Regions from separate parts of the Paenibacillus sp. FSL R10-2788 genome, predicted to be linked through region 2. Evidence: predicted binding sites of a transcription regulator. Region 2 holds the regulator's gene; each other region holds the start of a gene.
What was found. The regulator Rex, encoded in region 2, represses fermentation and respiration genes when NADH is low (regulators of the CRP and FNR family bind a similar motif). The targets are predictions, from matches to a motif close to TTGTGAAATATTTCACAA.

Region 1 (3,218 bases), 290 kb from region 2:
TCGGTAATAACTGCGAAAGATGTTACTTCCGAACCCGTACCCGAAGTAGTTGGAATCGCTACAAACTTAGCTTTATTTCCAAGTTTAGGGAATTTGTAAACCCGTTTACGGATATCCATGAATTTTTGTTTCAGACCGTTAAAGTCTGCGTCTGGATGTTCATAGAATAACCACATTCCTTTTGCAGCATCCATTGGGGAACCACCACCAAGTGCGATGATGCAGTCCGGTTGGAATCTGTTCATCATTGCTGTACCTTTTTCAACTGTAGTTGTCGATGGATCTGGTTCAACTTCCGAGAACACTTCGATCGCTACAGGAGTTTGGCGTTGACGCAGGTAATGTTCAACTCTCTCAACATATCCGAGCTTAACCATCATTGGGTCAGTGATAATTGCGACACGTGTGATATCAGGCATTTTGGTCAGGTACTGAGTAGCGCCTTTTTCGAAATAGATCTTGTCAGGTACTTTAAACCATTGCATATTCACGGTACGACGATTCACCCTTTTCACGTTGATCAAATTAATTGCTGTAACGTTTTGCGACACGGAGTTACGACCATAAGATCCGCAGCCCAGCGTCAACGAAGGGATGTTAGTGTTATAGATATCGCCGATCGCACCATGAGTGGAAGGCGAGTTAACGAGAATACGTCCTGTTTGCAGACGGTTGGAGAACTTCATGATTACTTCTTCGTTGTTGGAGTGGATAGCCGAACTATGGCCCATACCACCAAATTCAACAACTTGTGCTGCGCGTTCGATACCTTGATCTGCGTTTTTAACTTTGTAGCAAGCAAGCACAGGACTCAATTTTTCAGCGGACAATGGATATTTAGTGCCTACACCTTCAAGTTCTGCTACCAGAATCTTAGTGCCGGCAGGAACTTGAATGCCGCACATTTCAGCAATTTTCACTGCGGATTGTCCAACGATTGCTGGGTTAACCGCACATTTATCAACGTTCATAGCGCCGCTAGTAAGTTTGGCAGCTTCTTCTTTGTTAACAAAGTAGCAGCCATTAGCGATCATTTTCTTTTTCACTTGATCAAAGATTGGTTCTTCGATAATAACAGCTTGCTCGGAAGCACAGATCATACCATTATCAAATGTTTTGGAAAGAATGATGTCCGTTACGGCTTGATCGATATCCGCGCTCTTTTCGATGAATGCAGGTACGTTACCAGGACCTACGCCAAGAGCTGGTTTACCACAGCTATAAGCTGCTTTTACCATTGCAGAACCGCCTGTTGCGAGAATAAGTGCAACGTCAGGGTTGTTCATCAAAGCGTTTGTTTTGTCCATCGTTGGCATTTCAATCCATTGGATACAATTCTCAGGTGCGCCAGCTTTTACAGCCGCATCATGAAGAATTCTAGCAGCTGCTGCACTACACTCTTGCGCAGATGGGTGGAAACCGAATATAATAGGGTTCCGTGTCTTAATCGAAATCAACGCTTTAAACATCGTGGTGGATGTAGGGTTGGTTACCGGTGTGATACCCATTACAATTCCGACGGGCTCAGCAATTTTTTGGAAGCTTTCATAAGCATTGTCTTCAATAACGCCTACTGTTTTATCGTATTTAATTCCGTGCCAGATATATTCTGTCGAGAAGATGTTTTTAGTAATTTTGTCTTCGTAAACCCCGCGGCCAGTTTCTTCTACAGCCAATTTAGCGAGGTACATATGTTTGTCGAGTCCAGCCAACGCCATTGCATGAACGATTGTGTCAACTTGCTCTTGATCCAGCGCCATGAATGCCTCATGTGCTTTTTTCGCTTTATCCACTAAAGTCTGAATATACTCTTCAGCGGTAGTTTGTTTAACTTGGGCGGCGACTTCGTTCTTAACTGCCATCTCCCTCGTCCTCCTGTCAATTTTTAGGTTGTTTTTCTCTACACATTTATCTTATCACATCATTTCCACCTTGTATAGTGAAATCTTTCACAAAGTATAAAGTTTTTTTGATTTGTTTTCAAAGCGCTTTCATTCGATCATATTATAGCTTTTTTACCATTATTTATGCTTTATTATTTCTTAAATTTAAAGTTTATGTTTAAAAAGACAAGAACTGATACCCATTTTCTACCTTTCCGCTCGCAAAAATATTTTAAAAAAGCAAACCTAATTTTGTTGACACTCTATTTTTCCATTGGTCTCTAAAAAATAGTGGGATGCCCCCCGTCGTGTTTATTTATAAAAATATCAATAATATAAACATAAAAAAACCGACTCCTATGGAGCCGGTTCTGTTCTTCCTAGCTATTCTACTTTAATTGTGTCGAAGAATTTCTCTTGCACTGTTTTGGCAGCAGCTTCAAGCTGTGTCTTGGAATCTGTTCCTTTTTTGGAGAACAGCTCTTGAATTACATTGGACATGGTTGCGTAGTAGTCCTGTGTATTGTATTGCGCTTCCGGTTTACCGTCCAGCAAACCTAAAATATCAGGGCTGTACTGATATACATTTGTATATTTATCATACACAGCTTTCGTTTTCTTGCCGAAGTCAGAATCTGCAGAATAGTAATCTAAGAGCGGCGGAATAAAGTATTTACCATCCGTTGTACGTTGTTGCAGAACCGCATCCAGTGCTTCTAGACCTTTATCGGAGAAGTAATCAAATGTAATATAACGGAATGCCATTTCTTGCTCGTCTGGTGTTGCATTTGGATTGATTACAAGGTAGTCACCACCAAGTACCCCGGTGTGTTTTCCGCCTTTTTCCATTGCAGGCATTGGATACGTAAGTACATCTTCTGGTTTCAGACCGCCCTGATTCAACGCTTGCTCAATAACACCGTCAGATCCAGCCATTACCATTGCTGTACGACTTTGTTGGAATGCGCCTACAGCATCACCCCAGCCCAGTGCCCAGTCCTGAGGAATCGCGTTTGCTTCCCATCTAAGTTTCTTGTAGAAATCCAGCGCTTTAATCCCAGCCTCAGAATTAAAAGTAGCTACAACCTTACCGCCTTCAATCTTCTGAATTTCACCGCCAGCTTCGAACAGGAAGTTGGTCCAGTTCCAGCCTGCTTCATTCCCTTTACCCATTGGAGCAATACCGGAAATCCCTTTTTTGGTATCAGCTACGCCTTTGGCGGTATTCAGCATATCATCCCAAGTCCAATCCATAGGTGGAACAGCAACACCTTTTTCGTCCAGCATTTTTTTGTTGATCATTGTGGTTGTTACATAACCCTTTTGAGTTACGCC
Region 2 (3,218 bases):
TCTCGGACTTAACGAAGCTGCGGAAGAGGGACGTCTAATGACCTCACTCCTTCCTTCTCCCTTTAAGTATCGCGAGCAGGCGCTTCTAGTTATACCGCGTGATTTTCCTAGTGTGAAGGGCAGTGTGGGCGATGCTCGATTTGTCGATACACTCGTACAGTCGTTAGCAGAAGCTGCCAAAACAACACGTGGGCGGATGCTGGTTCTGTTTACTTCTTATAAAATGCTGCGTCAGGTATATGATCCGCTTAAAGAGGCTTTGGCCTCACAAGAGATTACGGTGCTTGGTCAAGGCGTGGAAGGTGGCAGCCGGAGCAAGCTGATCCGCCGCTTTCAGGACAGTGCAGCATCCGTTCTGCTGGGGACGAGCAGCTTCTGGGAAGGTGTAGATATTCCAGGTGAAGCACTGACTTGCCTGGCCATCGTGAGACTTCCGTTTCAACCGCCGAATCACCCGTTGGCGGAAGCGAAGTCGGAGTTATTGCAGGCTCAGAAGAAGAATCCGTTCATGAAATTGTCTGTTCCTCAAGCGGTTATTCGCTTTAAGCAGGGATTCGGAAGACTGGTTCGCACGGCGCAGGATCGCGGAATAGTTATTGTTTATGATACAAGGGTTATTGAATCTCATTACGGGAAGTATTTCCTTTATTCATTGCCTGGTCCCAAAATGGAGCATATGCTGACTGATCAAATGGTCCCCCGCATAGCGGAATGGCTAGAGGATGGCGGCGCTTCTTAAAATGCTCGTCTTCAGTTTAGCTCCTCCTTATCCTTAAGGGCGGTAAGTTACAGTACCGCCCTTAATAAGGAGAGGTATACGTTTGAATATGGATTTTCACAAGAACATTACTATTTTTAGGAGGAAAAATATGAAATCGGATAAAATATCAGAAGCCGTTGTTCGCAGACTACCTGTGTATTTGCGTTTTTTGAATGATCTCCAGAATCGCGAAATATTAACAGTTTCCTCTCAGGAACTTGGACAAAAGCTTGATCTTAATCCCGCACAGATTCGTAAGGATTTAGCGTATTTTGGTGACTTCGGCAGAAAAGGTATCGGCTATGATGTAACGTATCTTATTGAGAAAATCCGTCATATCCTGAAGCTGGATCAACAGCTTAATGTAGCTTTAGTTGGAGCAGGTAATCTCGGACATGCCTTGTCTAATTACAATGCATATCTCAAAGATACTATGAAAATCACCGCTATATTTGATTCGTACGCTCCTAAGGTTGGACGTAAGATCAACTCCCTTACTGTGCAACCAATGGATGAACTAGGCAGCACGATTCGTGAGCAAGGTATTCGCATTGCCATTATTACCGTACCTGATTCAGAAGCTCAAAATGTAGCAGATATTCTCATTTCTTCTGGGATTGAAGCAATTTTGAACTTTGCCCCTGTGATTCTGAAGACACCACCGAATATCCGGGTGCATGCAGCTGATTTTACAACTGATCTGCAAAGTCTTGCGTATTACTTGCGGGATGGAAAGGAAGAAAGCGAACATGAACAACAATAAAACGATAATTAAGGGCGGGTATTTTCTGACTCCGGGAACGGATGAGCCGGTTCTGAGTGGATATATGACTATTGAAGATGATTTAATCACTTACATAGGAAAAGAAGAGCCTCAGATGGAAGCTGGAGTGCAAGTGGTTGATGGCAGCCGTCTGCTGTTCATGCCTGGACTTGTAAACACACATGGTCATGCGGCGATGTCTTTGCTGCGTGGATATGGAGATGATTTAGCGCTACAAGTGTGGCTTCAGGAGAAGATGTGGCCGATGGAGGAAAAGTTCACCGGTGATGATGTATACTGGGGAACCTCCTTATCTGTATTGGAAATGCTGAAGGGTGGAACTACGACCTTCCTCGATATGTATGATCATATGGACCGAGTAGCTGAGGTAGCTGAGTTATCAGGTATCCGTTCCGTATTGATGCGTGGTGTGATTGGGTTATGTCCAGAGGATGTACAGAATCACAAGCTTGCGGAAGCGATTTCTTTTGCCCGTAACTGGCATGGAAAGGCTGACGGTAGAATTACTACTATGATCTCGCCGCACGCCCCTTATACTTGCCCTCCGGACTTCCTGGTTAAGTTCGTGCAGGCAGCGCATGATCTGGATTTACCGATGCATACGCATATGTCCGAAACGAAACGTGAAGTGGAACAAAATGTGGCGGATTACGGGTTGCGTCCTGTAGCTCACTTAGAGAAGCTTGGAATGTTCACACGTCCCTCGATAGTTGCACATGGTGTTCATTTAAATGATGAAGAGATTGAGATCTTGGCTCGCCATAATGTGGGTGTCTCTCATAATCCGGGCAGTAATTTGAAGCTGGCTAGCGGAGTGGCTCGGGTTACTGATCTTCTAAAAGCTGGTGTGAAGGTGTCTCTTGGCACGGATGGCGCGGCAAGCAACAATAACTTGGATATGTTTGAAGAGATGCGGCTTGCAGCTCTCATTCATAAGGGTGTCAGCGGTGATCCAACGGCTGTTCCAGCTCCAGAAGCTCTACGTATGGCTACAGAATATGGCGCCCAGTCCATCTTTTTAAATAATGTAGGTAGACTTGCTGTTGGGATGAAAGCTGATTTCATTGCAATTGATATAGATCAGCCGCATTTGCTGCCACACACAGATCTGTTGTCTCATGCAGTTTACTCTGCTAGCGCTAAGGATGTTGAGCATGTGTGGGTGAATGGTAAACAGGTCATCAAGCATGGACAATGCTTAACCCTGGATGAGGAAGCTATCCGGCGTAAAGCGCAAGAAGCCTTCGAAGGTTTATTGAAGCGTTAAGTCTGGAGAATAACGAATAAATAATAGGCTGCGACTTTTTGCTTTTAGCAAAAGTTGCGGCCTTTTGTACATTTTAAGGCTGGGAAAGCTAGAAAATTATGAAATTTTGGATAAACACGCGGGTGTGTTATATAATCAAAAAAGATATATTACTAGAAAGGGAGCTGTACCTTGAAGAAAAGGAAAAAATGGATCCTCCTGGGGTCAGTTCTGATTCTGCTCCTGGGGTTTGGACTTATCCAGTTCTATGCCTATATTATGAAAGATCAATGGAACGAGCGGGATATCGCCAAGGATGTTGCCAAAACCAGAGCGGGTCTAACAGAGGTAACCAAAGCACAAAAATCGGTTTGGGATGAAAATGCAGTGTACTGGGTTTTAACAGGAAAAAATGAAGCCGGGACTGC
Region 3 (3,218 bases), 1.9 Mb from region 2:
CATCCTTATCAATGTAAGCATTGTTAATCATCTCTATTTGCTCATCATATTCCTCTTGTGACATCGCTCCTAAAGCTTTAAGCCCGCCATAGATTTCTGGAGCCTGCTGATAAGCATGCTTATCTCCTAGCACTACAATAACTGCTGAAGCAGTATGGATTTTATATTGGCCGTAAGCCGCTTCGCGAATTTCTTCTTTTAAGCTCTCGTTAGATATCACTTTGTAATTTGTATGCTGTAGATTATAGGCCGATGGTGCCAATCTGGCGTAAGAGAACATTTCCTCTAATTCATTTTGAGGGATGGTGACCCCTTCCACAAAATTCATAGCGGATCTGCGGGACTGAATCAAGTCTGTAAAAGCGCTCATAAGTATTCCTCCGTTGTGTATGTATTCGGTTGTAAAATATAAACACCTGATATTTGTAAATTTACTAACTAAATGTTACTAACTCAAAATAACACAGCCTATAAAATTCGTCAATGATAAAATTTATTGAAGTTAATCTTGAATACCCTGTTGTAAAAAAATAGGACATAAATTAGGATATTAGGATATGTAAAAACACGGTGAATGAAAGGTGGATAAATTGATTAATAGTAGAGAACGATTGATGATAGATTTGCAAAGAATCGAAGAGAATGACTACGAGCTTAGAAGTGGAGAGGACATAAAGGATTATGTGAAGTTGATGCTTGAGCATTTAGGAGTTCCCGAGCCTGTGCTGCGTGATGAATTGATTTATTCCACATTCTACAAATGGATTAATGAGAAACATTGGTTTAATGATGCGGAGCTTCGTGAACTGCTGTGGATACTCCTTGACGAGCAGCATCTGTTTTATCACATTGGGAACAAAGAAGATCAGACGGTGTATACAAGAACATTTTCTGTATTGGTTGTTGCTCTTATTCTCCAGCGGCATAGGGAAAAGGCTATATTGGATAGCTCTGAATTTACAAAGGTGAAGCAGGGTTTAATTCATTATTATAAGGAAGAACGGGATTTAAGAGGTTATATGGAAAAAGAAGGCTGGGCACACGCAGCAGCCCATGGCGCAGACGCCTTGGATGAGCTGGTTTTATGCTCGGAGAGTGATGCCGAGGTGCGGGAAGAGGTTCTGACAGTTGTTCAAAAGATGCTTTATAACGATCAATACATATTCAGGGAGGAAGAAGATGAACGGATTGCTACTATTATAGTTACAATCATCGATCATCATTTACTTCCACAGCAGTCTATAACCGATTGGATTCTCAACTTGGCGCAATGTGGCAGTTGGCCTAGAAGCCACAGCCAGTATGTTACTCGAATAAATACAAAGAACTTCCTGCGTTCTCTTTATTTCAGGTTACTTCTAACAGAGAAGAATATGGACATTGTGGATGTTTTGTTGAAAACTGAGAAGAATTTGAATGAATTTGTACATTAATTCACTCAAACGGTTTTAATTAACACTGGTAATTTAAATAATTTATTATAATGTAATAAAAATCACAAAATTTTATGGAAATTCAAAAACTTTGTGACATTTATAACTTGATAAGTGCTATAATAGAAATATGGCGTTAAAAGTTCTTATGTTTTTCATTACTATTAAGCAGCAAAGCTTATTGCAGAGGAGATTTGGATATGTCAGAATCAATCACTCAAACACAACCTGAACAAGAATCACCAAAAGTAGCTGTTAGCAAGGAACAAATGGATGTTCTAGAGCAGCTCTTGAAACCAGAAGTTCAGGAATCATTAACAGTCTTGGTGGAACAGCTGCCAAAATTAACTGAGCTTGTTGGCGTGCTTACAAAGTCCTATGACTTTGTGCAAACTGTCGCAGCGGATGATGTCTTGAAAAGTGATACGGTAAGTGCAATTAAAGAACTTGCTGAACCTGTAGTGCATTCCGCGAAGAATATGGCAGCTACAGTGATCGAAGCAAAAGATCGTGCGAATGAAAGTAACGAAGTTATTGGTCTTTTTGGTCTTATGAAGTTGTTGAAAGATCCGCAAGCACAAAAGCTTTTCCGTTTCGTAAATGCATACCTTCAAGTTGCTGGAGAACGCAGTAAGCAGAAATAATCATTTTCATATCTTATTCGTAAGGGACGGAGGAAACATCATGTCTAAACATATTGTCATTCTAGGAGCAGGTTATGGTGGTCTACTAAGCGCCTTAACCGTACGCAAATATCTCAAAAAAGATGAAGCTAAAATTACTGTAGTTAATCAGTATCCTACTCACCAAATCATTACAGAATTGCATCGTCTTGCAGCAGGTAGTGTTGCAGAGGGTGCTGTAGCTATGCCTCTAACTAAGCTTTTCGCAGGTAAAGATATTGACCTGAAAATCGCGAAGGTTAATTCATTTTCTGTGGAGAACAAACAAATTGTTCTTTCTGATGGTGTGACACTTACTTATGATGCGCTTGTTGTAGGTCTTGGCAGCACTACAGCTTATTTTGGCATTCCAGGGCTTGAACAATACAGTATGGTATTGAAATCAGCTGCAGATGCTAACAAAATTCATCAACATATTGAAGATCGTATTCGTGAATATGCGAAATCGAAAAATGAAGCAGATGCAAACATCCTGATCGGTGGCGGCGGCTTAACAGGTGTTGAGCTTGTTGGTGAAATCGCGGATGTATTGCCTACACTTACTAAAAAATATGGCGTTGATCCTAAAGAAATTAAGCTTATGCTCGTTGAAGCAGGTCCTAAAATCCTTCCAGTATTGCCAGATGCATTGATCGAACGTGCTGTAGCAAGCTTGGAAAAACGTGGTGTTCAATTCTTGACAGGTCTTCCTGTTACGAATGTAGAAGGCAATGCGATTGACTTGAAAGACGGTCAAAAAATTATTGCTAACACATTTGTATGGACTGGTGGCGTACAAGGAAATCCACTCATCGGCGAATCCGGTCTTGAAGTTAACCGCGGTCGTGCAACGGTGAATGAATTCTTGCAATCCACTTCCCACAAAGATGTATTCGTTGCTGGTGACAGCGCGGTGGTCTTTGCAGAAGATGGACGTCCTTACCCTCCAACTGCTCAAATCGCTTGGCAAATGGGTGAATTGATCGGATACAATCTGTATGCCTTCTTGAAAAATAAATCGTTTGAAAGCTTTAGTCCAATCAACTCTGGTACACTTGCTAGCTTAGGCCGTAAAGACGGTGTTGCCATCGTTGGTGCAAGTTCTACTCCATTAAAAGGCTTA
Region 4 (3,218 bases), 4.3 Mb from region 2:
GATAGATTATAAACGTCTGGTTATTATGTTATAGTAAAGATTGAAATAAAACTTGTATCGACCTGAAAAGGAGTACTTCATGACACAGTTTGTCTACAAACAAATTATTGATGACTTAAAAATGAAAATTTTTGCTGGGCAGTTTCCCGACATGAAATTACCGGATGAACGAACGCTTAGTGAAACTTATCAAGTGAGTCGTAGTTCTATTAAAAGTGCTCTGACTAAAATGGCAAATGCCGGCATTATTTTTAAAAAGCGTGGCTCAGGGACATTTATAAATCCTTTATACATAAAAAATGAATCTATTTTTAACTACGAAGGCTCTAATTTAGGTGTCACCGACAATTTTCAAATGAATGGGAAGAAGCCAAAGATTAAAGTTCTGAAATTCGAGGTCATTCCACCAACGGAAGAACTGCAACGGGATCTGTTTTTAGGACCACATGATTTTGTATACAAAATCGTTCGCTTGCGTCTTTTTGATGATGAACCCTTTATGATTGAAACGGGTTATATCCCAATCAAAATCGTGCAGAACTTAAATCAGACTATTATTGAAGGATCTATCTTTAATTATTTGGAGGATTCACGGAACCTGGCGGTAACCAAATCCTTTTTATCGATATCCGCAGAACCCTCTGAGGCTACGGATCAAGAGCTGCTGCATTTGCAGGCGAATGAACCAGTAAGCATTATGGAAGGGATTTTCTTTTTAGATAATGGCACACCCTTTGAATTCTCCCATATGCGCTTCCACTATAAATACTTAAAATTTAATACCTTTGTGTCCGTTCATTAAAAGTAAGACTGGGGAATTTTTCTCGGTCTTATTTTTTTTATTTTGCGCAAAATAGATGAAGGACGAGTAGCAAATATCCCCGCAAACTACAGCCCATATTTTTACATATATATTAATATTGACGTATTTTTACAGACAATTGACACCGTTTTTCATACTATGTTCATATTTTCACAAAATTGGACCGTATCATTTGTTGAAAAGGTTGAATTAATTTTTGGCGGCGGTATGATGTACTTGTGGAAGAAATTACGGCAATGTAGACACAGAAAAAATTTTGGGGAGTGGAAGAAATGGTATTATCCATGGATGTTGATTACTCATCAAAAACTTATTTAGAGAAGCTTGATGCATACTGGCGCGCAACTAACTACATCTCTGTAGGTCAACTGTATTTGAAAGATAATCCGTTGTTAAGAGAACCGCTGAAAGAAGCAGACGTAAAGATTAAGCCAATTGGACACTGGGGAACTATTCCCGGCCAGAACTTTATTTATGCCCATTTGAATCGGGTCATTACTAAATATGATTTGAATATGTTCTATATCGAGGGTCCTGGTCATGGCGGTCAGGTCATGGTTTCGAACTCCTATCTCGATGGTAGCTATACTGAAATTTATCCGGAAATTACACAAGATATCTCAGGTCTGAAGAAATTGTTCAAACAATTCTCTTTCCCAGGTGGAGTTGCTTCCCATGCTGCCCCTGAAACACCTGGATCGATCCACGAAGGTGGCGAATTAGGTTATTCTCTATCCCACGGTGTAGGTGCAATTCTGGATAATCCAGATTTAATCTCCGCTGTTGTTATTGGCGATGGAGAGGCTGAAACTGGCCCATTAGCGGCTTCATGGTTCTCCAACCGGTTCATCAATCCAGTTACTGATGGTGCAGTTCTGCCGATCTTGCACTTAAATGGTTTCAAAATCAGTAACCCGACGATTCTGTCTCGTCAATCCAAAGAAGAAATTACTGCATACTTTAAAGGTATGGGTTGGGAACCGTTCTTCGTTGAAGGCGAAAATCCTGATCTAATGCATCCAGAAATGGCTAAGGTGCTTGATACCATCGTAGAAAGAATTGAAGCGATTCAAAAGAATGCACGTGACAACAATGACCTTACGCGTCCGGTTTGGCCAATGTTGGTCTTCCGTTCTCCTAAGGGCTGGACGGGTCCAAAGCAATGGGATGGTGTTCCGAATGAGAACTCGTTCCGTGCCCATCAGGTGCCGATTCCAGTGGATCAAAAGAATATGAAACATGCTCCAGCGTTATTGGAGTGGATGAACAGCTATAGACCAGAAGAATTATTTGATGACAATGGTCGTCTGAACGCTGAACTTGCCGAGATTCTGCCAACTGGCGACAGACGTATGGGAATGAACCCAGTTACTAATGCTGGCAACCAGATTAAAGATCTAAACTTACCCAATTTCCGTAAGTTCGCACTTGATAATTCCAAACCAGGTGAAGTAATAGCACAAGATATGGCCGTTCTGGGTAAATACATGAAAGATGTTATCTCTCTGAACGAAGAGAACCGCAATTTCAGAATTTTCGGACCGGATGAAACAATGTCCAACCGTCTGGGACCTGTCTTTGAAGTGACGAAACGTCAATGGTTGGATCAAGTGATTGAGCCGAATGATGAATTCCTAGCTTCTTATGGCCGTGTTATCGATTCCCAATTGTCTGAACATCAGGCAGAAGGTTTGCTTGAAGGTTACGTATTGACAGGTCGCCATGGTTTCTTTGCAAGCTATGAAGCTTTCTTGCGTGTCGTGGATTCGATGATTACTCAGCATTTCAAATGGCTGCGTAAAGCAACAGATCAAAGCTGGCGTGCGGATATTCCATCATTGAATGTGGTAGCAACTTCAACTGTATTCCAACAAGACCACAATGGTTACACTCACCAAGATCCAGGTTTGCTAGGTCACTTGGCTGATAAAAAACCAGAATTTATCCGTGAGTATTTGCCGGCTGATGCGAACTCCTTGCTGGCTGTCTTTGACACCGTCTTAAATGACCGTCAAAAAATCAACCTGATCGTTTCTTCCAAACATCCTCGTCCACAATGGTTCAGTGCGGATGAAGCACAAGAGCTGGTGGATAAAGGACTGAAGATTATTGACTGGGCAAGCACCGATCAAGGTGGAGAGCCTGATGTTGTCTTTGCTTCTGCAGGTACAGAACCAACTATCGAAAGCTTGGCTGCAATCTCTATCCTGCATGAAAAACTGCCGAACCTTAAGATTAGATATATCAACGTGGTAGACTTGTTGAAACTGAGAAGTCAAAAATTAGATCCGCGTGGCTTATCTGACGAAGAGTTTGATCAATTTTTCACAAAAGATAAACCAGTTATCTTCGCTTTCCACGGATATGAAGGTCTGATTAAAGACTTGTTCTTTGA

Region 1: a site for Rex is predicted at 1,938-1,955, ahead of adhE (bifunctional acetaldehyde-CoA/alcohol dehydrogenase). Genes of this name have one in related genera too.
Region 3: a site for Rex is predicted at 1,484-1,501, ahead of NSQ50_RS11415 (DUF1641 domain-containing protein). Genes of this name have one in related genera too.
Region 4: a site for Rex is predicted at 962-979, ahead of NSQ50_RS01165 (phosphoketolase family protein). Genes of this name have one in related genera too.

Annotation. Positions count from the first base shown of each region.
Region 1 covers NZ_JBBOQA010000001.1:4,876,765-4,879,982, forward strand. Annotated here, with positions in the region: gene adhE (bifunctional acetaldehyde-CoA/alcohol dehydrogenase) at 1-1,862, opposite strand, end outside; gene NSQ50_RS21785 (ABC transporter substrate-binding protein) at 2,268-3,218, opposite strand, start outside.
Region 2 covers NZ_JBBOQA010000001.1:4,583,600-4,586,817, reverse strand. Annotated here, with positions in the region: gene dinG (ATP-dependent DNA helicase DinG) at 1-739, shown strand, start outside; gene NSQ50_RS20370 (redox-sensing transcriptional repressor Rex) at 870-1,523, shown strand; gene NSQ50_RS20365 (amidohydrolase) at 1,510-2,811, shown strand; gene NSQ50_RS20360 (cell wall elongation regulator TseB-like domain-containing protein) at 2,983-3,218, shown strand, end outside.
Region 3 covers NZ_JBBOQA010000001.1:2,633,750-2,636,967, forward strand. Annotated here, with positions in the region: gene NSQ50_RS11405 (nitroreductase family protein) at 1-370, opposite strand, end outside; gene NSQ50_RS11410 (DUF2785 domain-containing protein) at 591-1,433, shown strand; gene NSQ50_RS11415 (DUF1641 domain-containing protein) at 1,634-2,077, shown strand; gene NSQ50_RS11420 (NAD(P)/FAD-dependent oxidoreductase) at 2,118-3,218, shown strand, end outside.
Region 4 covers NZ_JBBOQA010000001.1:241,402-244,619, forward strand. Annotated here, with positions in the region: gene NSQ50_RS01160 (GntR family transcriptional regulator) at 80-802, shown strand; gene NSQ50_RS01165 (phosphoketolase family protein) at 1,096-3,218, shown strand, end outside.